Regions from separate parts of the Streptomyces sirii genome, predicted to be linked through region 4. Evidence: riboswitches for the same ligand, from Rfam matches in the RefSeq annotation. Region 4 holds a riboswitch; each other region holds the start of a gene.
The links. A riboswitch is a leader RNA that binds a small molecule or an ion and turns the genes downstream of it on or off. The one in region 4 is predicted to bind cyclic di-AMP.
Positions count from the first base shown of each region.

Region 1: another riboswitch for cyclic di-AMP. It lies ahead of WAB15_RS17185 (transglycosylase family protein); the one in region 4 lies ahead of WAB15_RS30190 (M23 family metallopeptidase).
Region 2: another riboswitch for cyclic di-AMP. It lies ahead of WAB15_RS25285 (NlpC/P60 family protein); the one in region 4 lies ahead of WAB15_RS30190 (M23 family metallopeptidase).
Region 3: another riboswitch for cyclic di-AMP. It lies ahead of WAB15_RS19510 (M23 family metallopeptidase); the one in region 4 lies ahead of WAB15_RS30190 (M23 family metallopeptidase).

Region 1 is NZ_CP147982.1:3,855,900-3,863,645, forward strand. Features, by position in the region: gene WAB15_RS17175 (septum formation initiator family protein) at 1-105, opposite strand, end outside; gene eno (phosphopyruvate hydratase) at 350-1,636, opposite strand; gene WAB15_RS17185 (transglycosylase family protein) at 1,954-2,604, opposite strand; cyclic di-AMP (ydaO/yuaA leader) riboswitch at 2,612-2,822, opposite strand; gene WAB15_RS17190 (transglycosylase family protein) at 3,032-4,054, opposite strand; gene WAB15_RS17195 (cytochrome P450) at 4,334-5,608, opposite strand; gene WAB15_RS17200 (LysR family transcriptional regulator) at 5,768-6,643, opposite strand; gene WAB15_RS17205 (MFS transporter) at 6,785-7,746, shown strand, end outside.
Region 2 is NZ_CP147982.1:5,579,653-5,587,398, forward strand. Features, by position in the region: gene WAB15_RS25270 (alpha/beta hydrolase) at 1-412, shown strand, start outside; gene WAB15_RS25275 (NlpC/P60 family protein) at 449-1,585, opposite strand; gene WAB15_RS25280 (hypothetical protein) at 1,910-2,263, shown strand; gene WAB15_RS25285 (NlpC/P60 family protein) at 2,430-3,587, opposite strand; cyclic di-AMP (ydaO/yuaA leader) riboswitch at 3,595-3,763, opposite strand; gene pcrA (DNA helicase PcrA) at 4,045-6,549, shown strand; gene WAB15_RS25295 (M23 family metallopeptidase) at 6,648-7,746, opposite strand, start outside.
Region 3 is NZ_CP147982.1:4,363,406-4,371,151, reverse strand. Features, by position in the region: gene WAB15_RS19525 (helix-turn-helix domain-containing protein) at 272-1,258, opposite strand; gene WAB15_RS19520 (PP2C family protein-serine/threonine phosphatase) at 1,528-2,610, shown strand; gene WAB15_RS19515 (DUF2332 domain-containing protein) at 2,633-3,784, opposite strand; cyclic di-AMP (ydaO/yuaA leader) riboswitch at 4,065-4,220, shown strand; gene WAB15_RS19510 (M23 family metallopeptidase) at 4,232-5,356, shown strand; gene WAB15_RS19505 (aldo/keto reductase) at 5,532-6,491, shown strand; gene WAB15_RS19500 (hypothetical protein) at 6,611-6,916, opposite strand; gene WAB15_RS19495 (YDG/SRA domain-containing protein) at 7,028-7,746, shown strand, end outside.
Region 4 is NZ_CP147982.1:6,699,646-6,707,391, reverse strand. Features, by position in the region: gene WAB15_RS30205 (GNAT family N-acetyltransferase) at 1-2,291, opposite strand, end outside; gene WAB15_RS30200 (HPr family phosphocarrier protein) at 2,427-2,708, shown strand; gene WAB15_RS30195 (GntR family transcriptional regulator) at 3,054-3,743, opposite strand; gene WAB15_RS30190 (M23 family metallopeptidase) at 3,949-4,749, opposite strand; cyclic di-AMP (ydaO/yuaA leader) riboswitch at 4,762-4,918, opposite strand; gene WAB15_RS30185 (M16 family metallopeptidase) at 5,154-6,536, opposite strand; gene WAB15_RS30180 (M16 family metallopeptidase) at 6,575-7,746, opposite strand, start outside.

The sequences.
Region 1 (7,746 bases), 2.8 Mb from region 4:
GGTGAGGCGGTTGCGGCGGGGCGGGCGGGCTCGGTAGACGCGGGCGGCGGCCTGCTCGCCGAGCGCCTTGAGTCGGGTCGCGGTCGAGAACCGGTCCGCGGGCACGTCGTCTCCCCTTCACTGACTGACGCCGGACTGCATCAAGCAGGTACGTCCCCGGCAACGGTACGGGACCGTCGCCGGGGACGTACGGAGGTGCTCGGCCGTAACGTCAGCCGATCAGCCGTGACGCGGAGCTCCGCTCCGCGTCAGTTCGCCGGGCGCTGCACCGAATCAGTTCGCGGAGCGCTGTACTGATTCAGTTCGCGGAGCGCTGTACTGAATCAGTTCGCGGAGCGCTGTACTGATTTCAGTTCGCGGAGCGAAACCGCGGGAAGGCGGAGCGGCCGGCGTAGACCGCGGCGTCGTCGAGGATCTCCTCGATGCGCAGCAGCTGGTTGTACTTGGCGACGCGCTCGGAGCGGGCCGGGGCACCGGTCTTGATCTGGCCGCAGTTGGTGGCGACGGCCAGGTCGGCGATGGTGACGTCCTCGGTCTCACCGGAGCGGTGCGACATCATGCACTTGAAGCCGTTGCGCTGGGCCAGCTCGACGGCGTCCAGGGTCTCGGTCAGCGAGCCGATCTGGTTGACCTTCACCAGCAGCGCGTTGGCGGAGCCCTCCTCGATGCCGCGGGCGAGGCGCTCGGGGTTGGTGACGAACAGGTCGTCGCCGACCAGCTGGACCTTGGCGCCGAGCTTGTCGGTGATGACCTTCCAGCCGGCCCAGTCGTCCTCGAACAGCGGGTCCTCGATGGAGACCAGCGGGTAGGCGTCGACCAGCTCCGCGTAGTACTCGGTCATCTCGGCGGCCGAGCGGGACTGGCCCTCGAACTGGTACGTGCCGTCCTTGTAGAACTCGGAGGCGGCGACGTCCAGCGCGAGCGCGATGTCCTGGCCGGGGGTGTAACCGGCCTGCTTGACGGCCTCCAGGATGAGGTCGAGGGCCTCGCGGTTGGAGCCCAGGTTCGGGGCGAAGCCGCCCTCGTCGCCGAGGCCGGTGGACAGGCCGCGCTCCTTGAGAACCTTCTTGAGGGTGTGGTAGACCTCCGCGCCCCAGCGCAGCGCCTCGGAGAAGGACTCCGCGCCGATCGGCGCGATCATGAACTCCTGGATGTCCACGTTGGAGTCGGCGTGCGAGCCGCCGTTGAGGATGTTCATCATCGGCACGGGCAGCACGTGCGCGTTCGGGCCGCCGAGGTAGCGGAACAGCGGGAGGTCGCTGGCCTCGGAGGCGGCGTGCGCGACGGCGAGGGAGACGCCGAGGATGGCGTTGGCGCCGAGCGAGCCCTTGTTGTCGGTGGCGTCCAGGTCGAACATCGCCTGGTCGATCAGCCGCTGCTCGGTCGCGTCGTAGCCGACGAGCTCCGGGCCGATCTGCTCGATGACGGCCAGGACGGCCTTCTCGACGCCCTTGCCGAGGTAGCGGTTCGGGTCGCCGTCGCGGAGCTCGATGGCCTCGAAGGCGCCGGTCGAGGCGCCGGACGGCACGGCGGCACGGCCCGTGCTGCCGTCGTCGAGGCCGACCTCGACCTCGACCGTGGGATTACCTCGCGAGTCGAGAATTTCGCGGGCTACGACGACGTCGATGGACGGCACGTTGTCTCCTTCGTGGGTGTCTGGAGTTCTGCAGCACGAGCCTAACGGCCCGGGGCGCGTGCGCTTGCCCTTGGCCCGCTCCGTGGGACGGAATGACGGAACAAAGAGCCCAAAGGCGCAGTTCACGGGATGTTTCGCCACACTGTTCGCTGAGCGGGTAAAAGCGCGAGACGCAGCTGGTCACGGCGGTGCGGACCGCGGCGCATGGAGAAGCCCCGCCGCGGCGCGCTGGGGGGAGTGGCGCGCCGGACGGGGCGGTCTCACGGAGGAACGGGGCCCGCCGCTTCGGCGGGCGGGAGTCCCGGTGAGCGGACGGCTCAGATGCTGAGCTGCTGACCCGGGAAGATCAGGTTCGGGTTGCCGCCGATGACCGACTTGTTGGCCTCGTAGAGCGACTTCCAGTTGGTGCCGTGGGCCTTGGCTATCTTGGCGAGGGTGTCGCCGGACTTGACGGTGTAGTCGCCGCCGCGCTCGGACTTCTTCGGGGCCGGCTGGGCCTTCTCGGCCTTGGGGGCCGGGGCCTTCTTCACCTCGGGCTTGGCCTCGTCCTGCTTGGGGGCGGACTTGGTGGAGGTGTCGAGGTCGGGGGACGGGCCACCGGAGGTCAGGCCGCCGGCACCGGCGCAGGACCAGGCACCCGGGCCCTGGATGGCGAGGAGCTTCTCGGCGGCGGCGATCTGCTGGGCCTTGGTGGCCAGGTCGGCGCGCGCCGCGTACTGGGTGCCACCGGCGGCGGCCCAGCTGGAGTTGGAGAACTGCAGGCCACCGTAGTAGCCGTTACCGGTGTTGATCGACCAGTTGCCACCGGACTCGCACTGGGCGACCTTGTCCCAGGTGGCGACCGAGGCGGCGGAGGCGGACGTGGCGCCCATCAGCGGGACGGCGACGGCGGCACCGGCGACACCGGCGAGGGTGGCGACGCGGACGGCCTTGGAGGGACGACGGTGCTTGCCCTTGTTGATCAGCATGGTTCGTTCGTTTCCTCACCGACGCCTACGAGGTGAGCTGTCGGGTTCGGGCTGTGAGTCGCCCGGCCGGGCGCGCGTGGCGCACCTGGCTTCACCCCAAGCCGACTGACCCGCTTTCACGGACCGGGCCGGCGCCTACCTTGGTTCCCCCGCTCCTGCCTTCGGCGCTTGCGCGTCAACTACCTCCGACCACCGGCAGGATTCGGCGTGTGATCGAAGGGGCCCGCTTTGGCGAGCGGTCCTGACCGTAAGCAGTAATCCCCTTGGTGTTCAAACCCCACCTTCTGAACCAAGTTGACCGTTTTTGATCACGGGTTGGTCACATATCTGCAGGTGGGACCCGTTATGACGGCGGCGGGCGGATCTGCCCGCCCGCCGCCCAACGAGAGCCTTGTCTCACTTTCCCAAAGGGGACGAATACGGCGAACTAGCCTGCCGCATGCCCGAGATCGAGCCGCTGACCCGGCTGGATCAGGTTCTCGTCGGCCCCGATGACGCCCTCGTTGCGCTCGTAGAGCGCGGGCCAGCCGCCGGGCAGCCGGTGGGCCGCGGCGATGGCTGACAGGCTGTCACCCGGGCGCACGGTGTAGTCGCCGTCCGCCGGGTCCGTGCGGCGCCCGTCGTCGCCGCGCGAGGCGTGCCGGCCGCCGGGCGACCGGTCGCCGCCGTCGTCCTCGCCCGGGTCCGCGTCGCCGCGGTGCTTGCCCTTGCCGGGCGTCTGGCCGGGCGTACCGCTCGGGTCCGTACGGCCGGCGTCGCCGGCGGGGTCGGTGGGGCGGGAGGCGTCGTCGCCCTGGTCGCCGGGGGTGGCGGAGTCGGACGGCTCCGGGGTCTCGGGGGTGTCGCCGCCGTCGGACTCGGACGGCGCCGGCGTCTCCTGGGACGGCTCGTCGCCCGCGTCGTCGCGCGAGTCGTCGGACGATCCGTCGTGGGAGCCGCCCTGGGATCCGTCATGGGACCCCTTGGGCTCGGCCTCGTGGTCGCCCTCGTGAGCCTTGGAGTCGTCCGGGTCGCCGGGGTCATCGGACGAGCCGGTCGACGGGGGCTGGTCCCAGGGCGCCGGGTCGGCGTCTTCGTCGGACGGGTCGGGCCGCGGCGTGCTCGTGCTGCCCGGGTCGACCTTCGGCGCGCGGCCGTCCTTGGTGAGCCCGGCGTTGACGGCGCAGCTCGGCCAGGCGTCCGGGCCGCGGTCGTCGAGGATCGATTCGGCCACGGCTATCTGCTGGGCGCGGCTGGCGAGATCGGGGCGCGAGGCGTAGGCCCCGCCGCCGTAGTCGTCCCACATCTCCTGGGTCAGCTGCAGCCCGCCGTAGAAGCCGTTGCCCGAGGCGGCGCTCCACACCCCGCCGCTCTCGCACTGGGCGACCCGGTCCCAGGTCGCGGTGTCGGCGGCGTGTGCCCCACTGGCGGAGACCAGGGGCAGTGCGAGCCCCGCGCCGGTCACTCCCACCGTGACAAAGATGGCCGGTGCTTGACGGGGGCGACGATGTCGGCCGTTCCCGGAACGCATGCGGATGCCTTTCGCGCGGCGGTTGAGTTGTTCGACGACCGTTCGATTCCCCACCCCATCGGACGTCCGCTTATGCGTGCGCCCGCGTGAACGAATCGTGAATCCTGTCGACCGTCGATCGAAAGGTAGCCGGGGTCACGGGTAGTCACAAGCCGGTGTAGCGCAGATCACGCGGAGGTCACGCTGCTGACGCTGCGTCACCTTCGGCGATACCCCCGGTCAGGACCGTTCGGGCGTGAACTCCACCGGAAGGGACCGCAGTCCGCGCATGATGAGCCCGCCGCGCCAGCGCAGATCATCAGGATCCGTGGCAAACCGGATGTCCGGGAGCCGGGTCAGGAGCGTGGCGAGCGCGGTCTGCCCTTCGAGCCGGGCGAGCGGTGCGCCCAGGCAGTAGTGGATGCCGTGCCCGTATCCCAGATGCTGATTGTCACGTCGGGTCAGATCGAGAACATCGGGTTCGACAAAGCGTGACGGATCACGGTCCGCGGCGGCCAGCACCACCAGTACGGGATCGCCCTCGGCGATCCGCTGCCCGCCGAGCGTCAGCTCCTGCGTCGCGAACCGCCAGGTCGCCAGCTCCACGGGCCCGTCGTAGCGGAGCAACTCCTCGATGCCGGTGGCCAGCAGCTCGGTGTCGCCCGCCACCATCGACTTCTGCAGCAGTTCGCGCTGGGCGGGGTGGCGCAGCAGCGCATAGGTGCCGTTGCCGATGAGGTTGACGGTGGTCTCGAAACCGGCGAAGAGCAGGATGAACGCCATCGCGGCGGCCTCGTTCTCCGTGAGGTGCTCGCCGTGGTCGGAGGCGCGGATCAGACCGGATATCAGGTCCTCGTCCGGCTCCGCCGTCTCCCCCAGGGACGCCCGCTTGCGGTGGATCAGCTCGGCGAGATAGCCGCGCATCTTCTTCACGGACCGGGCGACCCCGCCGCGCGGGCCCCCGCCGTGCCGGATCATCATGCCCGCCCAGTCGCGGAAGTCGTCCTGGTCCTCGCGCGGCACCCCGAGCAGGTCGCAGATCGCGTAGATGGGCAGCGGAAAGGCGAACTCATGGATCAGGTCGGCCTCGCCGCGGTCGGCGAAGCCGTCGATGAGCTGGTCGGCCAGCTCCCGGACGCGGGGGGCGAAGGCCGCGACCCGGCGCGGGGTGAACGCCTTCGACACCAGCCGGCGCAGCCGGGTGTGGTCGGGCGGGTCGATGTTGAGCAGATGCGTCATCAGGTTGGCGCTGCGCTCCCCCGGGATGCCGACCTTGCCCTTGCCGTGCGCGGACTCGCTGTGGTGCACCGGGTTCTTCGACAGCCGGGCGTCGGCGAGCGCCTGCCGCGCCTCGGTGTAACGGGTCACCAGCCAGGCCTCGACACCGCTGGGCAGCTCGGTCCGGTAGACCGGCGCATGGCGGCGCAGCCAGGCGTACGCGGGGTACGGGTCCGCGGCGAACTCCCAGGTGAACAGCTCGGGAGCCGGGCCGGCGGCCCCGGCGGAGGACGTCACGGGGCAGCCCGCGGGTGCCTCGGCCCCGGCGCCGGCCGGCGCGCTCGCGCGGGCGTCGGCCGATGCTTCGGCGGGGGCGGTGGGATCAGGAGTGGCGTCCGGCTCGTCGTGCACCTTCCGACCGTAACCGGTGGGCGCACCACGGCGCGTCCACCCGTCCTACCCCGCCTGCACCCCCAGCCCCGCGAGAAACGCCACGGCCGCCGGCGACGGGCCCAGACCGCTCCACACCACCCGCTCGGTGCGCTCCGGCGCCGGCCGCGCCCGCACGATGTGCAGCCCCGGCAGATCGGCGGCGATCGCCTCCGGGACCATGCCGATGCCCAGCCCGGCCCGCACCAGCTTCGCCAGGAACTCCACCGTGGTGACCTCGAACGCCACCTCCGAGGCGAGCCCCGCGGCCCGGAACGCCTCATCGCGCTGCCGCCGCGCCGCCGAACCCGCCGTGAAGTCCACGAAGGTCTCCCGCGCCAGCCGCGCCAGCGTCGTCCACTCCCGGTCGGCCAGCGGATGCCCCGGCGGCACCACCGCCACCAGCTCACCGCGCGCCAGCTCCCGCTCCCGTACGCCGTCGGTGCGCGCACCGGGCACCAGCCCGACGAAGGCGACGTCCAGCGTCCCCTCCCGCACCTTCTCGATCAGCGGATCGCTCATCTCCATCTGCAGACTGACCCGCACCCGCGGATAGCGGCTGCGAAAGGCGCCCAGCTCACGGGCGAGATCGACGGCCGCGACGGTCGAGATGGCGCCGACCGCCAGCCGGCCGCGCACCTCGCCGGTCGCCGCCGCCACCTCGGCGCGGGCCCGCTCGGCCGCCTCAAGCGCCTGCCGGGCGACCGGGACGAACGCCTCGCCGGCGGTCGTCAGCCGGACGCTGCGGCTGGTGCGGTCGAAGAGCCGGGCACCGAGCTCCTTCTCCAGGCGGGCGATCTGATGGCTGAGCGCGGACTGCACCACATGGCAGCGCTCGGCGGCCCGGGTGAAACCGCCGGTCTCGGCCACCGCGACCACGTACCTCATCTGCTGCAGCTCCATGCCCACCGATCCTAGGCGCATCGATCTCGATTCACGATGGATGAGATGACAACGATGTGTTGGACTCATCGATGGCGGGGCCCCAGGCTGGGAGATGCCCGCCGCCGCAGTGGCCGCGGGCGCATCACGGGGAGGTCGTCCATGGAACCCGAACAGGGACCGGAGCAGCGCCGACTGGGTCGCGGCACCCTGCTGCTGATGTCGGTCGCCACCGGCCTGTCGGTCGCCGGCAACTACTTCGCCCAGCCCCTCCTGGGCACCATCGGCCACGACCTGCACCTCTCCGCCGCCACCGCCGCGCTGGTGGTCACCGTCGCCCAGGTCGGCTACGGCCTCGGCCTGCTGCTGCTCGTCCCCCTCGGCGACCTCCTGGAGCGCCGCCGCCTCGCGGTGACGCTCTGCGCGGCCACGGCCGTGTTCCTGACCGTCACGGCGAGCGCACCGAACGCCGCCCTGCTGCTGACCGGCACCGCCCTCACCGGCCTGACCTCGGTCGCCGCACAGGTCGTCGTGCCGTACGCGGCGACCCTGGCGGCCCCCGCCGAGCGCGGCCGAACCGTCGGCACCGTCATGACCGGACTGCTGCTGGGCATCCTGCTGGCCCGTACGGCCGCCGGGCTGCTCACCGAACTGGGCGGCTGGCGCACCGTCTACTGGGTCAACGCCGCGCTGATGCTGCTGATGGCTCTGCTGCTGCGGCTCCGGCTGCCGGCCCTGCGCACCGCGGCCGGACTGCGCTATCCGGCGCTGTTGCGCTCGACGCTGGCGCTGTTCGCCCAGGAGCCGGTACTCCGGTGGCGGGCCGTACTGGGCGCGCTGACCTTCGCGGGCTTCTCCGTGCTGTGGACCGCGGTGGCGTTCTTGCTGTCCGGCCCGGCGTACGGCTGGCAGGAGTCGGCGATCGGGCTGCTGGGTCTGGTCGGGGCGGCCGGTTCGCTGTCCGCGTCGATGGCGGGGCGGCTATCGGACCGCGGCCTGGCGCACCGCGTCACCGGCGCCGCGGCGTTCCTGCTGCTGGGCTCGTGGGGCCTGCTGGCGGCCGGCGGCGCGGGCGGCGCCTGGTCGCTGGTGGCGCTGCTCGCCGGGGTGGTCGTACTGGACCT
Region 2 (7,746 bases), 1.1 Mb from region 4:
CGACTCCTGGGCCCTGGCCGGCTACTCGGCGGGCGCCCACTGCGCCACCAAGCTCGCCCTGTCCCACCCGGACCGCTACCGCGCCGCGGTCGCCCTGTCCGGCTACAACGACCCGGCCCTCGAACCGGACTCCCTGGCCGGCAAGGACCCCCAGCTGCGGATCTCGTCGAACCCGATCCACATCCTGAAGTCCGCGAACGCCGCCGGCCGGCCGCCCCGTACGGCGCTGTACGTCTCGGGCGCCGCGGGCGACGGCTACCAGGCGGGCATCGGCCTGCGCCAGCTGGCGAAGCCGCCGACCACGGTGACCGTGCAGCAGATCTCGGCGAACGCGGGCGGCCACACCACGGCGGTCTGGCGCGAGCAGGTGCCGCAGGTCTTCCGGTGGCTGGGCACACAGCTGAAGCCCTGACCCCTCCACCGGAGTCCCCGCGCCGGCCCGGCGGCCCTACGCCGGCCGGGTGGCCCCCGCGAACGGCATCTGGTCGATCGGCGCGATACGTACCGGGGCGCCCGGATGGGGCGCGTGGATCATCTTGCCGTCGCCGATGTACAGGCCCACATGGCTGATGCCGGTGTAGAAGAACACCAGGTCGCCGGGGGCGAGTTGGGAGCGGTCGATGCGGGGGCCGGAGTTGATCTGGGTGTAGGTGGTGCGGGGCAGCGAGACGCCGCCGGACTCCCAGGCGGCCTGGGTCAGGCCCGAGCAGTCGTAGGCGGAGGGCCCCGTGGCGCCCCAGACGTACGGTTTGCCGAGGGCGGAGTAGGCGAAGGAAACGGCGCGCGCCGCCCGGGAGTCGGGGGCCAGCGCGGCCGCCGAGGCCGCTGCGGCCGCCGAGCCGGCCGGGATCCCGCCGAGCAGGCCGTCACCGCGGCCCGTTCCCCGGTCCGCGCGGGCGCCGCCCCGGGAGCCGTCCGCGCCCGCCATCCGGCGCCGCTGCTCCGCGGTCAGCCGGTCCAGCAGCTGCTCGGCGGCGTCCAGTTTGCGGACGATGGTGACCCGGTGCTTCTTCACTCCGGCCTCGGTGGACACCAGCCGCTGCGCGGTGTCCTCGGCCCGCTGACGGACCTGCCGCACGCTGCCGAGCCGACGCGCGTATCCGGCCACCGCGGCCGCCTGATGACTGCCCGCGCGCTCCAGCACGGCGGCGCCGTCCAGATAGCGCTGCGGGTCCTCGGACAGCAGCAGCGAAACGGTCGGGTCCATGCCGCCCGCGCGGTACTGGGACGCGGCCACGGCGCCCAGTTCCGCGCGGGCCGTGTTCAGCTTCCCGGTCCGGCGGGCGGCCTCGTCCTGCAGTCTGCTCAGCTCCTCGCGTGCGGTGTCGGCGGCTTCCTTGGCGCCGTTGTAGCTCTGTGTGGCCACCTCTGCCTCCTGGTACAGCGCGTCGACCCGGTCCTTGACCTGGTCGGGGGTGGGGGAGGGGGCCGCCTGGCCGGTGCCGTCGAAGGCGGTGGCGGTGGCGGCGCCCGCGAGGGCGAGGGTGGCGGCCGTACGGACGGTGCGCGCGCTGCGCGAACCGCCCGTGAGCGCGGCGAGCGGATGCTGCCTGGGCTTGCGGTGCGAGGCCACGGTGGCCGTCACTTCCTTCCCTTCGGGCCGAGGGCGCGGCGGCGGTCGGCAACGGGGGAGCCGACCGCCGCCGCACCTCTCGGCGGGGCGGCCGACGGAACACCGGCACGGAGGCCGGTGATGGCGGGATGTCGGCCGCCTGGAGGAGGACGCTAAGCCTGAGCGTCACGGGGGTGAGTCCGGTTGGCTGGCATTGCTCGCTTTCGACCGCGGCGGGTGCGCGGTTGACCGCACCGCCGCCGCCTGCACACCGGGACCGGTCTGCCGTGACCGAAGCGGCGATTGCGGACGCCCTGCCGGAAAGACCGTGCTATACGGCGGCTACGATCCAGCACTATGGACGTAGTAATCAATGTCTTCGTCGGCCTGCACATCATCGGCATCGCCTCCCTGCTGGGCGGCTTTCTGACCCAGATGAAGGCGATGGGTGCGGGCACCGCCCGCTTCGTGCCGGCCATGCTGCACGGCGCGCTGACGATGCTGGTCACCGGCATCGTGCTGGTCGGCCTCAACCAGGCCCAGGACCACCCGGTCAACAACATCAAGATCGGCGTCAAGATGGCCGTCCTGGTGGTGATCCTGGCGCTGGTCTACGTCAAGCGGGACGAGGAGAAGGTCCCCGCGCCGCTGTTCGGCGCGGTGGGCGGGCTCACGATCGCCAACATCTTCATCGCGGTGCTCTGGACCTGACGGCGGCGCCCCTCCCCTACGGCACACCGCGCGGTCACCGTGCTCCGGAATCCGGAGCCGATGGCCGCGCGGTGGCGTGTGGGGGGTGACCCGTGGGGGGTGGCCTTGTCGAGCGCCCTGGGGCGCTTCGGGAAGGAGCGGTCCTCACAGGGAGGCGGGGCCGGCCTCAGGCCGGGCGGACGCTCCCGTAGATCGGCATGTAGTAGATCGACTCCTCGCGGACGTAGGCGCCCGGCTTGGGAGCGTGGATCATCTTGCCGCCGCCTATGTACATGCCGACGTGGCTGATGTCGTCGTAGAAGAACACCAGGTCACCGGGCTGAAGATCCTTGGTCGCCACCCGCTGGCCGACCTTGACCTGGTCCCAGGTCGTCCGCGGCAGATCGACCCCGGCCGCCTTCCACGCCGCCTGCGTCAGCCCCGAGCAGTCGTAGGAGCTGGGCCCGGTGGCGCCCCAGACGTACGGCTTGCCCATCTGGGTGCGGGCGAACGCCAGGGCCTTCTCCGCCTTGGTGGCGTACGAGTCCCCGGTGGAGCCGCCGTCGCTGGTGCCGCCGCCGGTCTGACCACCCGTCGAGTCGCCCGTCGAGCCGTCCTGCTGCCGCTGGCGCTCGGCCTCCTGCTGCCGGCGCGCCTCCTCGGCGGCCTTGCGCCGGGCCGCCTCCTCCTTCTGGCGCTCCAGCTCCGCCAGCCGCGCCTTCTCCTGTGCGGTGAGCCGCGACAGCAGCTGCCGGGCCTCGGCCAGCTTCCCCTGGACGGACTGCTTGGACTCCTTCAGCGAGGCCTGCGAGTGCTGCAGCTGCTCCAGGCTGCTGGTGGCCTTGGCCCGCTGCCGCGCCGCGGCCGCCGCCTGCTCCTGGTAGTCGGTGACCGCCTGCTTCTGCCGGCTGGTCAGCCGCTCCATCAGGTGGCTGCGGTCGACGAACTGCTGCGGGTCCTTGGCGAGCATCAGCTGCGCCGTCGGGTTCATGCCGCCGGTGCGGTACTGCGCCGAGGCGAAGGTGCCCAGTTCGCGCCGGGACTCGTTCATCCGCTGCGCGCGCTTGGCGGCGGCGTCGAGCAGACCGTCGACGGTGGCGCTCTGGTGCTCGGCGCGCTCCTTGGCGGCGTTGTACTTCTGGGTGGCCACCTCGGCCTGGTGGTAGAGGTCGTCGACCTTCTTCTTGACCTCTTCGATCGAGGGTCTGGGCGCCCTGGGGGCGGCGTCGGCGGACTGCGAGAGCAGGGTGACCGAGGCGAGCGCGGCGGTGGTGAGCCCGGCCGCCGTACGCCGGCTACCGGGCGAGATGAGAACGCTGGTGCGCGGCTTGCGATGGGACGCCAAGGCCGGCAACTCCTTCCGTGGACCGCCTACCGGGTTAGCTGTCGGGTTCGGGCGGTGTCGCTGACGGAAGGCTTGCCCTACGGTCCGTGCGGCCGCCGACGACGGCCGCTGGATCGATTCACCCCGGTGGTGCTGGTGGGTCCCCGGCTCCGGATGCCTGATGGCAGGGCCGGACTCGGCGCGGCGGCCCGTGCGGAAGCTGTCGACCGCGGGGAGGCGGGCTGCCTGAGCGAGGACGTTAGCCAATTCGTGTGGCTCCTGTGAAGGCTGATGTTCGATATGCCCGAAACCTTTTTGTGACCTGAACGCGCGGCGGGGGGTGTTGCGTCAGATGTCGGGTTCGGGGTAGTCGGCCGGCACCCGGCGGTTCCGCCTCCGGTCGCCTGACCTGCCCCGGCACGGACAATCGTGGACTCCCCGGCGCGCTGTCAGTGCGGCGGCCTAGACTCGGTGGGCGATGAGCAGCCTCTTTGACGACAGCTTTCTGGCGGACCTCGGCCCCAAGGGCGAGGAGGAGCACCCGCCGCCTCCCGAGGACGAGCACGAGCCGGTCCCGGAGGAGGTCCCCGCCGACCTCTTCGGCGGGAGGTTCGACGCGCCCTTGCACACCGAGGCGTACTACCGCGACGGCGCCGCCCGTCCGCCCGTCGACCCGGCCGCGCTGCTGGAGGGGCTCAACGACGAGCAGAAGGCCGCGGTCGTGCACGCCGGAGGCCCGCTGCTGATCGTCGCGGGCGCCGGATCCGGCAAGACCAGGGTGCTCACGCACCGCATCGCGCATCTGCTCGCCGAGCGCCATGTCCACCCCGGCCAGATCCTCGCGATCACGTTCACCAACAAGGCCGCGGGCGAGATGAAGGAGCGCGTCGAGCAGCTGGTCGGCCCGCGCGCCAACGCCATGTGGGTCTCCACCTTCCACAGCGCCTGCGTGCGCATCCTGCGCCGCGAGTCCAAGAAGCTCGGCTTCACCTCCTCCTTCTCGATCTACGACGCGGCCGATTCCAAGCGCCTGATGGCGCTGGTCTGCCGCGATCTGGACCTGGACCCCAAGCGCTTCCCGCCCAAGTCCTTCAGCGCGAAGGTCTCCAACCTCAAGAACGAGCTCATCGACGAGGAGACCTTCGCCCAGACGGCGGCCGACGGGTTCGAGAAGTCGCTGGCCGAGGCGTATGCGATGTATCAGGCGCGGCTGCGCGAGGCCAACGCCCTGGACTTCGACGACATCATCATGACGACGGTCAATCTGCTCCAGGCCTTCCCGGACGTCGCCGAGCACTACCGCCGCCGCTTCCGCCATGTGCTCGTCGACGAGTACCAGGACACCAACCACGCCCAGTACACCCTGGTGCGCGAGCTGGTCGGCCGGGGAACGGCCGACATCCCGGCCGCCGAGCTGTGCGTCGTCGGCGACGCCGACCAGTCGATCTACGCCTTCCGAGGTGCCACGATCCGCAACATCCTCCAGTTCGAGGAGGACTACCCGGACGCCACGACGATCCTGCTGGAGCAGAACTACCGCTCCAGCCAGACGATCCTGTCCGCCGCCAACGCGGTCATCGAGCGCAACGAGAACCGCCGCCCCAAGAACCTCTGGACGGACGCCGGCGCCGGCCCCGAGATCACCGGCTATGTCGCCGACACCGAGCACGACGAGGCCCAGTTCGTCTCCGACGAGATCGACCGCCTCACCGACGCCGGCGACGCCAAGGCCGGCGACGTCGCCGTCTTCTACCGCACCAACGCCCAGTCCCGAGTCTTCGAAGAGATCTTCATCCGGGTCGGTCTGCCCTACAAGGTCGTCGGCGGCGTGCGCTTCTACGAGCGCAAGGAGGTCCGCGACGTCCTGGCGTATCTGCGGGTGCTCGCCAACCCCGAGGACACCGTCCCGCTGCGCCGCATCCTCAACGTCCCCAAGCGCGGTATCGGCGAGCGCGCCGAGGCGATGATCGACGCCCTGTCCTCGCGCGAGAAGATCACCTTCCCGCAGGCGCTGCGCCGGGTCGACGAGGCGTACGGCATGGCGGCCCGCTCCGCCAACGCCGTCAAGCGCTTCAACGTCCTGATGGAGGAGCTGCGCACGATCGTCGAGTCCGGCGCGGGGCCCGCCACGATCCTGGAAGCCGTCCTGGAGCGCACGGGCTACCTCGCCGAGCTCCAGGCCTCCACCGACCCGCAGGACGAGACCCGGATCGAGAACCTCCAGGAACTCGCGGCCGTGGCCCTGGAGTTCGAGCAGGACCGCGGCGAGGCCGCGACATCGGGGGCTGCCGCCCCGGGCCCGGGCACCCTCGCCGACTTCCTGGAGCAGGTCGCGCTGGTCGCCGACTCCGACCAGATCCCGGACGAGGACGAGGAGGGCAGCGGCGTGATCACCCTCATGACGCTGCACACCGCCAAGGGCCTGGAGTTCCCGGTCGTCTTCCTGACCGGCATGGAGGACGGCGTCTTCCCGCACATGCGGGCGCTGGGCCAGACCAAGGAGCTGGAGGAGGAGCGCCGGCTGGCCTATGTCGGCATCACCCGCGCCCGCGAGCGGCTCTACGTCACCCGCTCGACGATGCGCAGCGCCTGGGGCCAGCCGTCGTACAACCCGCCCTCCCGGTTCCTGGAGGAGATCCCGGACAACTACGTGCAGTGGCGGCGGACGGGTCCGGCGACGCCTTCGGCGTCCATGGGCAACCTCTCGTCCAGGGGCGGCGGCACGGGCGGCCTCGGCGGCGGCATCGGCGCCACGCTCTCGTCGGCCCGCTCGAAGGGCCCGAGCGGCTTCGCGACCCGGCGCACCAAGGACCGCGAGGTGGTCTCGCTGGCCGTCGGCGACCGCGTCACCCACGACAGCTTCGGGCTCGGCACGGTCGTCGGCGTCAAGGGCAGCGGCGACAACGCCGAGGCGACCATCGACTTCGGCGGCGAGAAGCCCAAGCGGCTGCTGCTGCGGTACGCGCCCGTCGAGAAGCTGTAGGCGGTCGGGACGGGGGCCGGCGCAGGACGGGGAAGCGGGCGCCGGCCCGACGCTGCGGGAACGGCACGCCTGACGTTGCAGGAACGGTACGCCGGGGGTCAGTTCGGGTCGAGCCCGTGGCTGCGCAGCCACGGCAGCGGGTCGATCGCCGAGCCTCCGCCGGGCCGCACCTCGAAGTGCAGATGCGGTCCCGTCGAGTTGCCGGAGTTGCCCGAATAGGCGATCTGGTCGCCGGCCTTGATCGACCCGGAGCGGATCTTGGTGCTGCTCAGATGGCAGTACCAGGTCTCCGTGCCGTCGGGCGAGGTCACGATCGCCATGTTCCCGTAGGCGGAGTTCCACTGGGTGCGGACGGTGCCGTCGGTGGCGGACAGGACCGGGGTGCCGTAGTCGACCGGGAAGTCGATGCCGGTGTGGACGGACATCCAGTTCACCCCGGCCTGGCCGAAGAGCGCGCTCAGCCCGTGCTGGCTGACCGGCAGCACGAACTTGGGCCGCATCGCCTCCTTGCGGGCCGCCTCCTCCGCCTTGCGCTTGCGCTCCAGCGCCTGGCGCTCCTTGAGGTCGATCCGCTCCTGGGTGCGGCTGGCCCGGTCGCGGAAGTCGTCCGCGCCGGCGCTGAGCCCGGCGAGCTGGGTGTCGAGCTTCTTGTTGGCCGCGGAGGGCTTGACCGCCCCCGGGTCGACCGGCCCGGCCTGGTTGGTGGTGTCGTTCTTGTCGTCCCCGCCGATACCGGCGACGGACGCGGCCGCCACACCGCACACTCCCATGGCGGCGACGGACGGAACGGCGACGGTCAGCAGCGCCGACCGTTTGGCCGGACGTCGCCGGCCCCGGCCGCGGACGGCCTTCCCGGCCGGCGGTCCGGTGACCCGGCGCCCGACGGGGGCGGGGTCCGCGGGGGTCACCGGCATCGCCTGCGTCATGGCGTCCGCCACGGCGGCGGCCTCGTCGGAGGCGGCGCCGCCGTCGTCGAAGCCGCCGTCATCGTCGGAGCGGTCGTCGTGCAGTGTGCCCGCTTCCCAAGTGGCGGTCTCCCACTGGTCGGTGTCGCCCGGCGGCGGACCGGCCTGTGCGGGGATCCCGGCGATCAGTTGCGGGTCGGCCGCCGGCCAGATCGCCGTGGCCTCGTAGCTCGCGGTCTCGAAGCCGGAGGTGTCGAAGGCCGAGGCCTCGAAGGCCGCGGTCTCCTCGACC
Region 3 (7,746 bases), 2.3 Mb from region 4:
GGCGGGCAAAGTCCCCCTATGCCATCGGGAAGTTCGCCGCCTGCTGCGGACGGGACCGCCTTCGTCTCCTCCGTTGACGAAGACGGTCGGTTTTCCGCGTGCCCGGCGTCGGCCGGAACGCCAAGCCCCGGCGCACCGCCGGACGTTGTCGACATGCGCACTCAAATCCCCCTGTAGCACCGGTTCGACGGAAGCTTTTCGTCGAACCGGCGCCAGTCAAGAGTCCGGGAATCCGGCGGGGTTGTCGTTAGCGCCTGGTGCACAGGTTTTCTTAACCAGGAGTCGACTTCCCGGCAGTCAGTGCATGGCGCCGGTAGTCCTTCGGCGGAGTGCCGTACGCATTGCGGAAAGCGCGGCTGAAGTCGGCCGCGCAGGAGAAGCCCCGGCGGGCGGCGAGGGCGTGGATGGGGGCGGAGCGCAGCGCCGGGTCGGTGAGGTCGCGGCGGGCCGCCTCCAGCCGTCTGAGGCGTATCCAGGAGGCGACGGTGGCCTCCTCGTGCTGGAAGAGGCGGTGCAGGTAGCTGACGGAGATGTGGTGGGCGGCGGCGATCACGGCCGGGGAGAGGCCGGGGTCGTGCAGGTGCTCGTGGACGAAGCGCTTGATGCGCAGCATGAGGGTCCGCCGCCGGGTGTCCGGTGGGAGGGCGCTGTCGGTTTCGAGGGCGTGCGCGAAGAGCGCGATGACCAGGTCGGTCAGGACCGTGCCCAGCCGGGGGCCGTCGGAGGGCCGGTAGGGGGTGGTGTCCGCGCTCAGCCGGAGGAGGAACTGCGCCAGCAGCGCGCCGATCCCCGACCGGGTCGTCATCCGCCGTGGGACCGTGCGACGGGCCCCACCGCGCGGTAGGGGCAGCAGCGCCTTGGGGATCTCCGCCCCCACCGTGGTGACCGGGGCCCTGTCGCCGCGGATCTCCCACGGCAGCGAGGAATCGTTGATGACCAGGTCGGACGGCTGGTAGACGACCTCGTGGTCGTCCCACCTGCCCGCCCCCGTCCCGCCCACGACGAAGGAGAGGTGGTAGAGCTCCGGGTCGGACTGCCGGATCAGTCGCGGTGTGCGCCGCATCACCACCTGCGGGATCGTGGCCGGCCACACGGACACGGCGCCGAGGTCCAGCACGCGCTGGGTGGCCCGGAAGTCGTCGGAGTGGTCGCTGCTCAGGTGCATCGGAGCGTGGGTCTGCTCCAGACGCTCCGCCCAGTAGGACAACCGGTCCGCCGCCGGCACGTCCTCGCTCCGGAAAACCATCTCGTTCAGCATGTTTCCCCCTTCAAGCTGCACGCCCGAAGAGATGATCACGGACCCGGATAAGCGTCTGATGAACGTCTCCGACGGGGCCCGTCCCGTGACCCGTCCGGCCCCCGACGGCTCGCCGCACGGCCTCGCACCGGCAACCCTTGGGGAGTCGAGGCGGCCGACACGCCGCTGCTCGTACGGAAGACGGGCGGGAGCGGAAGAGGCCGGTGCGGATGCGGCAGGTCGACGGGCGCCCTACGGGCGACGGGGAGCGGCGGGCGCGCCGTGAGCGGATGCCCCCGCCGGTGCGGCGCCTGGCGCGCTGGCTCCCCGCCCTGCTGATCGCCGCCGGCCTCGCCTTCGACCTGGGGACCCCGCCCAGCTACACCGCCTCCCCCTTCTTCGCCGCCGCGCCCCTGGTCGCGGCGCCGCTGCTGTCGTTGGCCAGCACCGCCCTCACGGCCGTGGCCGCCATGGCCGGCGAGGTCTGGGGGGTGACGTACCGCAGCACCGCCCCGAACTACCACGAGTCGGTGACGGAGCTCGCCACGGTCTTCGTCGTCGCCCTGCTGGCGCTGGGCATCAACCGGGTCGTGCGGACGAGCGATGCCCATCTGGCGTCCGTACGGGACGTCTCGGAGGCCGCCCAGCGCGCCGTACTGCCGCTGCCGCCCGAGCGGCTGGCCGGGCTCGCGATCGCCGCCCGCTATGTGGGCGCGCGGGCGGACGCCGGGATCGGCGGCGATCTCTACGCGGTGCAGGACACCCCGCACGGCGTGCGGCTGATCGTCGGCGACGTACGCGGCAAGGGCCTGGAGGCGGTGGAGGCCGCGGTGGTCGTCATCGGCGCCTTCCGGGAGGCGGCGGAGCAGGAGACCACCCTGGAGGCGGTGGCCGGCCGGCTGGAGCGGGCGCTGCAGCGGGAGGGCAGGCGGCGCGGAGGGTTGGACCGGTTCGAGGGGTTCACCACCGCCGTGCTGGCGGAGATCCCCGCCAACGGGCGGCCCGCGCTGCGGGTCCTCAACCGGGGCCACCCGGCTCCCCTGATGCTCACCCCGGACGGCGGGCTGCGCGAGCTGGCCCCAGGGGCGCCGGCGCTGCCCCTGGGGATGAGCGAGGTGGCGAGCTGGCCCGACCGCTCGGACGAGACGTTCCTCCCGGCCGGCTCGCTGCTGCTGTTCTTCACCGACGGCATGACCGAGGCCCGCGACTTCCGCGGCCGCTTCTACGACCCCTCGAACCGGCTGCGCGGCCGCCGCTTCCCCGGCCCGGACGCCCTCCTGGACACCCTCGTCGAGGATGTGGCACGGCATACGGGCGGAGCCTCGGCGGACGACATGGCCCTGCTGGCGGTGCAGCGGCCCATGGGGGAGTAGGGGCGCGGCGCGTGGGGGCCGGTCAGCCTCTCCGTGCCGCCGCTTTCGGCAGCCGGTGCAGGCTCTCGCCGTGCGGGCCGGTGAGCGCGACCGGCCGCCCGTCCAGGGCGAGGGTCAGCCGTCCGTCCTCCGGGCGCCCGGAGTGGTGCTCCGGCGCGGTGATCCACGGCAGGACGGAGTGGTGCTCGTTGGAGATCCAGTGCCCACCGCCGGGCCGTCCGTCGAGCAGCGACCGTACGAGGCGCGCGAACTCCTCGCTGCGGGCGGGCGGAAGGTAGTTCAGCACGGCGCTGTGGAAGACGACCAGCGTCGCCTCGGGCGGTGCCGCGGCGGCCAGCGCGGGCAGCTCGTCGATCAGATCGCCGCGTACGATCCGCGGCCGCGGCGCCGCCCGTACGGCCTCGACGGCGGCGGAGAGCCGCGCCGTGCGCTCCCCCTCGCCCGGCCAGACGAGCGACTGGAGCCAGCGCAGATCGTCCGGTGCGCCGACGGGGTCGAGCGGGTTCAGATCGATTCCGGCCCGCCAGACGATCTCCGGCAGCCGGCCGGGCAGCTCCTCGGGCGCCCAGTCCGTGCGGCAGCGGAACTCCACCGGGCCGTCCGGCGCCCCCACCTCGACGGTCCGCGGGGTGCCCGCGGGCTGCCCCTCGTACCGGGAGGCGGACTCGTACCGGTACCGGTAACTGTCGGGATGCAGGCACAGCCCGGCCGACGCGCCGACCTCCAGCAGAGCCAGCGGCTGCGGCAGCCGGGCGAGCAGCGGCAGCAGCGTGGCACAGCGGGCCGGCTCGTTGGTCTGGGTGGCGCGCTGCATGATCACCGCGCGGACCTCGTCCCAGTGCCGGACCGTCCACTCGCGCCAGCGTCCGTACGCCGCCTCGTCGCGCGGGCCCTGCTCCGCGTGCGGGCCGTCGAGCTGGCGGACGGCGGCGAGCAGGAGGTTCGGCTGCTGCTTGTTGCCGGCCGGCAGCGACCCCGACAGCAGATCGCAGAACTCCGGGTCCTGGCTGATCCGCGCGGTCAGCTCCGCATGGGCGTCGGACCGTCCCCGCGCCTCCCGCCAGGAGAACTCCCGGTAGCGCTCCGCCAGATCCGCCGCCGCGCTCCGGCCGATACCGCCCTTGACGTTTCCGGAGCTCACGGTGTTCCCCGCGCTCTCGACGTTGACGACCATGATCCGACGTTACGCCCTCACGTTCCGTAACTGAGGGGCGCCCCTCCGCATAACGACTGACGCACAATCAGCACGAGATCGTTTAGGGGTGCATGGTCAACTCGCCCGCTTTGTTGGCATGGTGACCGAAAAAGTCCCCGCCACCTCTCATGCGGAACGGATAAGGATTCCCGGGAAGGCTTGGAAAACAGTCGCGACCTCTATTACTGTCCGATAACGCAGCGCGGTCGTCCCAGCCGTCGCAAGAGGCGGCACCGCGCGCCGACGCCGAATCCCGCATGCGCTTTTCACGCTCCTCCAGCACTTCGAACTGCACCAAGGGAACCGGGGAACCACCACCTTGGGGTGAATCGGGCGCCTCCGCCAGAGTGGCCCGTAGGAGACCTTCCTGCTCCGAACCCGTCAGCTAACCCGGTAGGCGAGAAGGAAGGAAAGGAGTGCGCCCCCGTGGCGTCCAACAGGCCTGCCCCCGAGGCTCCGTCCGCATACCGACTCGACCACCGAGGTGCCTTCGAAGGCCCGGGTGATCCGGAGGGCATAGCGGACATAGACGGCGACGGCGCATGGGAGGAGTGGAACCCCACAGAGGAGTCGCTCCGCCCGGTCCGCGGCAAGCACCGGGTGGCCAAGCAGCGCGGCGGCGGACTCGCCCGTAGCGGCACGGTCCTGGGTGTCGGCGTCATCGCGGCGGTCGGCGCGGGTGGCATGGCCACCGCCGAGGACCGACCGCCGGTCCCGATCTCCATGCCCGACATCGGCGGCATGGCCCACGAGATCTCCGACAGCCTCCCGGACGCCGAGGCCCTCCCGGGGATCGGCGGCCTCATATCCGACTCCGGCGGATCGGACTCCGGAAGCGACTCCACCGGCCCGCTCACCCAGGTCAGCCAGACCGGTACGACCGGTACGGGCGCCAACGCCGGCGAGGCGCTGCGCAGCCGCATCCTCCAGCAGGCCGACGCGCAGCAGGGCGCCGCCGAGGAGCAGGCCCGCGAAGCGGCCGAGGACGCCGCGGTCAAGCAGGCGGCGACGCGAGCGACCGCAGCCCAGAAGACGGCCCAGGACGCGGCGGACAAGGCTGCTGCCGCCAAGAAGGCGGCGGAGTTGGAGGCCAAGCGCAAGGCCGAGGAGGCGGCGCGCCGGAAGGCGGAGGCCGAACGGCTGGCCCAACTGGCGAAGAGCTTCATCACCCCCGTCGCCTCCTACACCCTGACCGCCAGCTTCGGGCAGGCCGGCGACCGCTGGGCCGCCGACCACACGGGCCAGGACTTCGCCGCACCGACGGGTACGCCCGTCAGGGCGGTGCACTCCGGCACCATCACCCAGGCCGGCTGGGCCGGTTCGTACGGCTACCGCATCGTCCTCACCCTCGACGACGGCACCGAGCTGTGGTTCTGCCATCTGTCCTCGATGGTCAAGACCTCGGGCAAGGTCAACACCGGCGATGTGATCGGCCGCGTCGGCGCCACCGGCAATGTCACCGGTCCCCACCTCCACCTGGAGGTACGCCCCGGCGCCGGCGACCCGATAGACCCGATGCCGTGGCTGCGCGATCACGGCCTGAACGTCTGAGGACTCGGCCCGCCGGAAGACGGGTCTGAGGGCCCACCGTGAGGTGGCGGCCTCAACGCGTCTCGGGAGGTTTTCCGAGTGCAAGCCCCGGGGGAATCCCCGGGGCTTCCCTCATTGCACCCCCCTTAACTCCTCCCCGGGAATAACTCCCTTCCTCCCCGCGCTGCAACAACGCATGACCTCGACACACCCCACCCCCCAGAACCGCCGGAACCTCGGCTCGCTCGCCGTCTCCCCGCTCGCCCTCGGCGGCAATGTCTTCGGCTGGACGGCCGACGAAGCCGAGTCGTTCGCCGTGCTCGACGCGTATGCGGCAGGCGGTGGCAACTTCATCGACACCGCCGACGCCTATTCCGCCTGGGCACCCGGCAACAAGGGCGGCGAATCCGAGGCCCTCATCGGCAACTGGCTGGCCTCCCGCCGCAATCGCTCCGAGGTCGTCGTCGCCACCAAGGTCGGTGCCCACCCCGACTACAAGGGCCTGAGCCCGGCCACCATCAAGTCCGCGGTCGACGAATCCCTCACCCGTCTCCGCACCGACTACATCGACCTCTACTACACCCACTACGACGACGAATCGGTCGAGGTCTCGGAGATCATCGGTACGCTCGACGAGCTCGTCCAGGCCGGCAAGGTCCGTGAGATCGCGGCCTCCAACATCTCCGCGCGGCGCCTGGAGGAGTCCCTGGCCTTCTCCGCCCGCGAGGGCGTGGCCCGTTACGTCGCCCTCCAGCCGCACTACAACCTGGTCTCCCGCGACACCTACGAGGGCGAACTCGCCGACGTGGCCGCCCGTGAGGGCGTGGGCGCCGTCCCGTACTGGGCCCTCGCCGCCGGCTTCCTCACCGGCAAGTACCGCCCGGGCACCGATGTCGACAGCGCCCGCTCCGCGAAGGCCGGCCAGTACCTCGCCACCGAGCGCGGGCTGCGCGTCCTTCAGGCCCTCGACACCGTCGCCGCCGCGCACCAGGCCGAGGTCGCCACCGTCGCCCTCGCCTGGCTGGCCGCCCGGCCCACCGTCGCCGCGCCCCTCGCCAGCGCCCGCACGGTCGGCCAGCTGGCGCCCCTCCTGGCCGTCGCCGACCTGACCCTCACGGAGCCCGAACTCACCCTCCTGAACGAGGCTTCGGCCTGATCCACCCACCGCGCACACGAGGGCGGGGGCAGGGCACGCCTGGTGCCCTGCCCCCGCCCTCGTCCGTGCGCCGGCCGCCGGCTTCGCTCACCCCGCCGGCCTCACTTCCCCCGCCGGCCTCACTTCCCCCGACGGTCGACCGCGGCCCACGACGCCAGCGCGACCCCGCCCGCGACCGCGAACACCGAAGGCCAGGCCCCGATCTTCTTCGCCAGCGGATGCGACCCCACAAAGGCCGCCACATACGCCCCGCTCAACGCCGCCGCGGTCTTCGCCCCGGCCTTCTCCTGCCACCCCTTGGCCGCCACGACCCCCGCCGCCGCGAGCGCCACCCCACCCAGGGGCCGCTTCTTGGTCCACCGGGCCACGCCGTAGCCGCCCAGCAGCCCACTCGCCGCCACCACACTCGTCGGTACGCCGGCCATCACAAACCTCCCACTCGGAGTCAACTGCCCCGAGCCTACGCGCGGGCGTAGTGCGTGGGGGGTACGGCGATCGGGGTGACGTGACGATCAAGCAGTTGGCAGTATTCATCTATGGCGAAGGCGAAATCGCGGAACCCCGTCACGTTTGGCGCCCCAGCGGGGGTCTATGAAGGTCAGCACTTCAAGGGGCATGCGGAGTTGCATGCTCGGGGCGTGCATCGGCAACTCGGACGGGGAATCTCCGGTACCGCGACGGAAGGCGTCGACTCCATCGTTCTCTCCGGTGGCTACCTCGACGATGAATATGGCGAAGACGAGATCACTTACACCGGCGAGGGCGGGCGCGATAGGTCTACCCAGAGCATGGTCGCCGATCAGACCATGGACGCGAGTGGAAACGCCGGCCTGTTGCTCAACCAAGCTCTTGGCAATCCGGTTCGTGTGATCCGGGGCTTGAACATCAAGCGCCAGAAGGCCACCGGTGGCTATGTGTACTGCGGCCTCTTCCGGGTGGCCGAGAGCTGGACCACGATGGGCAAGGAGGGCTTCCGGATCTGCCAGTTCCGACTCCTCAAGATCGAAGCTGGCGAAACGGTGAAGCCGCAACCCGTGTCGCCAGACGGTGACAGAGAAACCGACCTGGAAGAACAGTTCCGTCGGACCGTCGCCTATGAGCGCCTCATGCGCGACTCGAAGGTGGTTCGAAAAGTCAAGGACATGTACGACGATGCCTGCCAGGTGTGCGGTATTCGGCTGGTGGTCTCGCCCGATGGCAAAGCAATCAGTCAGGCGGCTCATATCCAGGCTCTAGGGAAGCCGCACAACGGTCC
Region 4 (7,746 bases):
TCGGCGAGGGAGCGTACGGCGCGCTCGGCGGCGGGGTAGGCGGGGATGCGGAGAGGGGCGGTGCGGGGTGCGGCCGCGGTCTCGGGGTTGCGGGTGGGCGGCGGCGGTGTGGCGCGGGCGGACGGCGGCGGGCCGGGAGGGATCGGGGGGCGGGCGGCGGCCACCCCCCGGTGCGGAGCGGCAGGGGGAAACGGTGGGACCGGTGGGGCGGGCGGAACCGATGGGACCGGTGGGTTCGACGAGGCCGGTGCGGGACGGGGCTCTGCCGGGGCGGATTCCGGTGACGGGGCCTGGGCGCCGTCAGCAACCGGGGCGGCGGAGGCTTGGGGCTCATGGGGCTCGGGGGGCGCCGCCGGTGCCGCTGGTGCCTCCGGTGCCGCTGGTGCCTCCGGTGCCTCCGGTGCCTCCGGTGCCGCCAGCGTCTCGGCCAGGTCGTCCATCGCCAGGTGGACGACCGTGACGGTCTTGTGCGGATGGGCCGCGGCCGCGCTGCGTAGGGCGGCGGCGAGCGCGATGCCCTCGCCGGCGCCCGGGGAGGCGCCGTCCTGCTCCCCCACCCAGGGGATGGCCGTGACGATCACGGCGTCGCAGCCATCGACCGAGAGCGTCTCGGCGAGCGCCCCGCGGAAGTCCTCCGGTGTGGCCGCGGAGGGCAGCACTCGGGGGCGCAGCGGGCGCAGCCGCTCGGTCAGGCAGGCGTCGTAGGCCAGCAGCGCGAGGGACTCGGAGTTGCCGAGGATGGCGATGCGGGGGCCGGCCGGCAGCGGCTGGGAGGCCAGCAGCAGCCCGGCGTCGATCAGCTCGGTGACTGTGTCGACGCGGATCACCCCGGCCTGGCGCATCAGGGCGGCGACCGTGCTGTCGGGGACACGGACGGTGGGTACGGCGTGGCCGAGCGGGGCGGTGCCGTTGTGCCGGGCTCCCTTGGCGACCACGACCGGCTTGACGGCGGCGGTACGGCGGGCCAGCCGGGCGAACTTGCGGGGGTTGCCGATGGACTCCAGATAGAGGATCACGACATCGGTGTCCGGGTCGTCGTGCCAGTACTGGAGCAGGTCGTTGCCCGAGACGTCGGCGCGGTTGCCGGCCGAGACGAAGGCGGTGATACCGGCGATGCCGCCGTCGCCGGGGCCGCGCGCGTGCAGTCCGCTGAGCAGGGCGATGCCGATGGCTCCGGACTGGGTGAACAGGCCGATGTGGCCGGAGCCGGGCATCCGGGGGGCGAGGGAGGCGTTGAGCCGGACGTCGGCGGCGGTGTTGATCAGGCCGAAGGCGTTCGGCCCGATGAGCCGCATGCCGTACGAGCGGGCCTGGCGGAGCAGGGCGCGCTGCCGCTCCCTGCCCTCGGGGCCCGACTCGGCGTAGCCGGAGGACAGGATCAGCACCCCTTGGACGCCGTGTTCGCCGCAGTCCCGGATGACGTCGGGGACGCTGTCGGCGGGGACGGCGATGACCGCGAGGTCGACCGGCTCGGGGATCTCTCCGAGCGCACGGACCGCCGGCACCCCTTCGGGGTCGAGCCGCCGCATGTCCTGGGGGAAGGCGTGGTTGACGGCGTGCACCCGGCCCGTGAAGCCGCAGGTGAGGATGTTGCGCAGCGCGGTGCGGCCGATTCCGCCGGGGGCGCGACCGGTCCCGATGACGGCGACCGAGCCGGGGGCCAGCAGCCGCTGCACGGAGCGGGCTTCGGCGCGCTGCTCGCGGCCGCGCATCACGGCCACGGACTGCTCGGTGGGCTCCAGGTCGAACTCCAGCCGGACCACGCCGTCTTCGAACGTCCGCTTCTGGGTGTACCCGGCGTCCGTGAAGACCTTGATCATTTTGGAGTTGGCGGGCAGCACCTCGGCGGCGAACCGCCTGATGCCGCGCTCACGGGCGACCGCCGCGATGTGCTCCAGGAGGGCGGAGGCCACTCCCCGCCCCTGATGGGCGTCCTGGACGAGGAAGGCGACCTCGGCCTGGTCGTCCTCGGGGTCCTTGGCGGGCAGGCCCTGGTCGTTGATCCGGTCGTAGCGGACGGTGGCGATGAACTCACCGCCGACCATGGCGGCGAGTCCGACGCGGTCGACGTAGTCGTGGTGAGTGAAGCGGTGCACATCGCGGTCGGACAACCGCGGGTAGGGGGCGAAGAAGCGGTAGTACTTCGACTCGTCCGAGACCTGTTCGTAGAAGGAGACCAGCCGCTCGGCGTCATCGGGGGTGATGGGGCGGATCCGCGCCGTGCCGCCGTCACGCAGCACCACATCGGCTTCCCAGTGGGTCGGGTATGCATGATCCGGCGGCTTCTGCATGCGGACAGAGTACGACCGGGCACTGACAACCGGCCCTCCCGCGTACGCTCGGGGCAGGACTCAGGGCTGCCGGAGCACTCCCGGCAGCGTGAGAGACTGGTCTAGACAACAGTCACGACTTTGAAGGGCAACACCATGGCTGAGCGCCGCGTCAATGTCGGTTGGGCCGAGGGCCTGCACGCCCGCCCCGCGTCGATCTTCGTCCGTGCGGCCACCGCTTCCGGCGTCCCGATGACGATCGCCAAGGCTGATGGCAACCCCGTCAACGCGGCCTCCATGCTCGCGGTCCTGGGCCTGGGCGCCCAGGGCGGCGAGGAGATCGTGCTGGCTTCCGACGCCGACGGCGCCGAGGCCGCGCTCGACCGCCTGGCGAAGCTCGTCGCCGAGGGTCTCGAGGAGCTCCCCGAGACCGTCTGAGTCCCCCAGGACCCTGTACATGCGGCGGCCCCGCCGCGGAGACCGGAACCCGGTCGCCGCGGCGGGGCCGTTTCGCTGCGGTCGCATTCATTTCCCCGTCGGCAACCCGCCCGAAAATGCCTCACCGCGGCACCGCGCCGCACCGCCGCTGAATCAGCTCTCCGGAAAGGCCGTACGGCTCGGCGCCCGGCACGGAAGCACAGGAATTGCGAATAAGGGCGGACGGCGGACCGAAATGCTGGCTCTGGAATAGCGGCGCTATACGAAAAACCGCCGCGCGGCCTTCGCACCCCATTCCCCCGCGCGCCTTTCCCCCTGCCCACCTCTTTGTATACGGGGCCCTTGTTAAGAGCGGGCGCGCGCTGTGTTGACGGGCCGTTTCGGATCCCTCACCTCGGCCTTGGCCGGGCGCCGCAGCCGGTACACCGGAAGCGAACGCTCGATATGAGCCGCCATCAGGGTGCGGGCGCGTTCCGCGTCCCCCCGGGCCACCGCGTCCAGCACCGCGCCGTGATCGTCCCAGGACTCGCCGGCCCTCGTCGGCGGCTCCACCGCGTACATCCACTCGATCTTGCGCCGCAGCTGGGTCAGCAGCGCGGTCAGGCTGGGGCTGCCGGCCGCCTGAGCGAGCGTCTCGTGGAACCAGCCGTCCAATTGGCGCAGGTCCGCGGGGTTGCCGTGCCGGGCCCGCTCACGTCCGAGCCGCACCAGGCCGCGCAGCACCTTCAGGTGGGCCGGGCTGCGGCGGGCGGCCGCGCGGGCGGCACCCAGCGGCTCCAGCAGCGCGCGGATGTCCAGCAGGTCGGCGGCCTCCTGCTCGGTGGGCTCGGCGACACAGGCGCCCGCGTGGTGGCGGGTGGTGACAAAGCCCTCCGACTGCAGGGTGCGCAGCGCTTCGCGGACCGGCACCCTGGAGACGCCGTAACGCGCCGCCAGGATCTCCTCGATCAGCCGACTCCCCGGCGCCAGCGCGCCGGAGACAATGTCCTCGCGAATCGCCGTGCACACCGCATGCGCGGAAATATGGCCTCGCATCGTCCGTGCCTCCGCCGTAATCCCCGGGAAACGCCGCCGGTTGACGACATTTCCGTGACTCTATTCGACCGGGACGGCTTTTCCGACGGACTCCGGTTATCCATGGATATTTTTTGGCCAATGGACGGATCCGACGTCGGGCGAAGCGGCGCATCAGTCGATGAAGCGGTGCGGCATCGGGCGAAGCGGAGGCGGCTGCGATGGATCAGACGTTGACGCCGTGCGCGCGCAGATACGCGATCGGGTCGATGTCCGAGCCGTAGTCCGGGGTGGTGCGGGCCTCGAAGTGCAGGTGCGGGCCGGTGACGTTGCCGGTGGCACCGGAGAGGCCGATCTGCTTGCCCGGGGTGACGCTCTCGCCGACCGAGACGGAGATCGACGACAGGTGGCCGTACTGGGTGTACGTGCCGTCGTTCATCTTGATCACGATGTTGTTGCCGTACGAGCCGCCCCAGCCGGCCTCGACGACGGTGCCCGCGCCGACGGCGTGGACGGAGGTCCCGGAGGCGGCGTGGAAGTCGATGCCGGTGTGGCTGCCCGAGGACCACAGGCTGCTGGACGCCTTGTAGGCGGTCGACACGTAGGAGCCGGCGATCGGGGCGACGAAGGCGTTGAGGCGCTTGCGCTCGGCCTCGCGGGCGGCGCGCTCCTTGGCCTCGCGCTCGGCCTTGGCCTTCTTGCGGGCCGCCTCGGCGCGGCGCTGGGCCTCCTCGGCCTGCTTCTTGGCGACGGCCTCGGCCTTCGCCCGCGCGGCGGCGGCCTCGGCGTCGGCCTGCTGCGCGTCGGCCTGGGCCTCGATGCGGTTGGCGAGCTCGTCACCGAGGACGACGGCCTGCTGCAGACCGGTGTCCTGGGTACGCGCCTCGTCCGTGGCGGCCAGCGCCGGCGAGGCCACCGAGGCGACAACGCCGGAGGCCGCGAGGGTGGCTATGCCTGCGATGTTGCGGGTCGAGCGGGCGGTGCGGCTCGCACGACGGTGCTTCCCGGTGGCACGTATGAACGCCATGTACTGGCTTGTCCTTTCCTTCCTTCTCGCCTACCGGGTTAGCTGACGGGTTCGGAGCAGGAAGGTCTCCTACGGGCTCCTCCGGAGAGGGGTCCGATTCACCCCAGGGGACGTGTGGGTCCCCGGCTCCCCTGGCTCGCGCCGTACGGGGACTCGGCGATGACTGTCCGGTGCCACTGTTGTGGCGGAGTTGTGACGAACAGCCGGACCGACGCTAATCGGGGCAACTTTCGATCGCCAAACAGAACCGCTTTTTTGTGCGGGATGCCACAAGAAGCGTCGCGGCCAGTCGTCATAAACCGGACATACGGCGGCTCCCGTGGCAGTGGAGCACCACGGGAGCCGCCGGTCGGACCTGATCTGCCGTCATACGGGGCGGCCAGGACGTGCCTTCCGGCTCGGCCCTAGCCGCCGACGACCGTCACCTCGCCCAATCCCAGCGCCTTGACGGGCTCGGCGATCTGGGCCGCGTCACCCACCAGGACCGTCACCAGCCGGTCCACCGGGAAGGCGCTGACCGCCGCCGCGGTCGCCTCGACCGTGCCGGTCTCCGCGAGGCGGGCGTACAACTGCGCCTGGAAGTCGTCCGGGAGTTGCTGCTCCACCTGGTCGGCCAGCGTGCCCGCGACGGCCGCCGCGGTCTCGTACTTCAGCGGCGCGACCCCGACGAGGTTCTGGACGGCGACATCGCGCTCCTCGTCCGTCAGCCCCTCCGCCGCGAGGGTCCGCAGCACCTGCCACAGGTCCTGGAGCGCCGGGACGGTGGAGGCGGTGTCCACCGAGCCGCTGATGGCGAGCAGGGAGGCGCCCGTCGCTCCCTCGGGGGAGCCGGGGGCGGTGGAGCGCAGTACCTGGCCGAAGGCGCGCACCCCGTAGGTGTAGCCCTTCTCCTCCCGCAGCACACGGTCCAGCCGGGAGGTGAGGGTGCCGCCCAGGCAGTACGTGCCGAGGACCTGCGCCGGCCACACCCGGTCGTGCCGGTCGGCGCCGATCCGGCCGATGAGCAGCTGCGTCTGGACGGCCCCGGGGCGGTCCACGATCACCACACGGCCGGTGTCGTCGGCGGCGATCGGCGCGGCCTTCAGCGGCTCGGCCGTCGAGCCGCTCCAGGCGCCGAGGGTCTCGGCGAGCGCCGCGTCCAGGTCGACACCGGTGAAGTCGCCGACGACGACGGCGGTGGCCGTGGCGGGCCGCACATGGGCGTCGTAGAAGGCCCGGACGGCCGCCGCGTCGATGCGGGCCACGGTCTCCTCGGTGCCCTGGCGGGGCCGCGACATGCGCGCGGTGGCCGGGAACAGCTCCTTGGACAGCGCCATGGCGGCACGCCGGGCCGGGTTCGCGAGCTCGTGCGGGATCTCGTCGAGGCGGTTGCGCACCAGCCGCTCGACCTCGCTGTCCGGGAAGGCGGGGGCGCGCAGCGCGTCGGCGAGCAGGCCGAGCGCGCGGGGCAGCCGGGAGGCCGGGACCTCCAGGGAGACCCGTACGCCGGGGTGGTCGGCGTGCGCGTCCAGCGTGGCGCCGCAGCGCTCCAGCTCGGCGGCGAACTCCTCGGCGTCGTACTTGTCGGTGCCCTCGGACAGCGCACGCGCCATGATCGTGGCGACGCCGTCCAGGCCCTCGGGCTCGGCGTCCAGCGGCGCGACGAGGTTGACCTCGACGGCGACGACCTGCTGACCGGGGCGGTGGCTGGTCAGCAGCGTGAGCCCGTTGGGGAGTTGGCTGCGGTCGGGGGCCGGGAAGGCCCACGGCTTGGGCGCGCCGCCCCGGGGCTGGGGGTGGAAGTCCATGGTGCTCATGGGGGACCCTGCGCGGTTGGTGGCGTCGCTCACTGGTCCGCCTCCCCTTCCTCGGTGTCGGCGGCGTCGGTCGGCTCGGTGGGTTCGTAGACCAGCACGGCGCGGTTGTCGGGGCGCAGCCGGGCCTTGGCGACCGCCTGCACCTCCTCGGGGGTGATGTCCAGAACACGCCGCACGGCGGTCAGCGCGAGCTGCGGGTCGCCGAACAGGACGGCGAAGCGGCACAGTTCGTCGGCGCGGCCGCTGACCGTGGCGAGGCGGTCCAGCCATTCGCGCTCCAGCTGGGCCTGCGCGCGCTCCATCTCCTCCGGGGTGGGGCCCTCGGCGGCGAAGCGGGCCAGCTCCTCGTCGACGGCGCGCTCGATGTCGGGGACCTCCACGCCACCGGACGTCTTCACGTCCAGCCAGCCCAGCGAGGGCGCGCCGGCCAGCCGCAGCAGACCGAAGCCGGCCGCAACGGCGCTGCGGTCACGGCGCACCAGCCGGTTGTACAGGCGGGAGGACTCGCCGCCGCCCAGGACGGTCAGCGCCAGGTCGGCGGCGTCCGCCTCACGGGTGCCGTCGTGCGGCAGGCGGTAGGCCGCCATCAGGGCGCGGGAGGGCACGTCCTCCTCGACGACCTCGCGCAGCTGGCCGCCCATGACGTCGGGCAGTGTGCCGTCCCGGGGCGGCTGCTTACCGTCGTGCGAGGGGATCGAACCGAAGTACTTCTCGATCCAGGCCAGCGTCTGCGCGGAGTCGATGTCGCCGACGACCGACAGCACGGCGTTGTTGGGCGCGTAGTACGTACGGAAGAACGCCCGGGCGTCCTCCAGTGAGGCGGCGTCCAGGTCGGCCATCGACCCGATGGGCGTGTGGTGGTACGGGTGGCCCTCCGGGTACGCCATGGCCGTCAGCTTCTCGAAGGCCGTGCCGTAGGGGACGTTGTCGTAGCGCTGGCGGCGCTCGTTCTTGACGACGTCGCGCTGGTTCTCCAGGGACTCGTCGTCGAGCGCGGTCAGCAGCGAGCCCATCCGGTCCGCCTCCAGCCAGAGCGCGAGCTCCAGCTCATGGGTGGGCATGGTCTCGAAGTAGTTGGTGCGCTCGAAGCTCGTGGTGCCGTTGAGCGAGCCGCCGGCGCCCTGCACCAGCTCGAAGTGGCCGTTGCCCTTCACCTGCGCGGAGCCCTGGAACATCAGGTGCTCGAAGAGGTGAGCCAGGC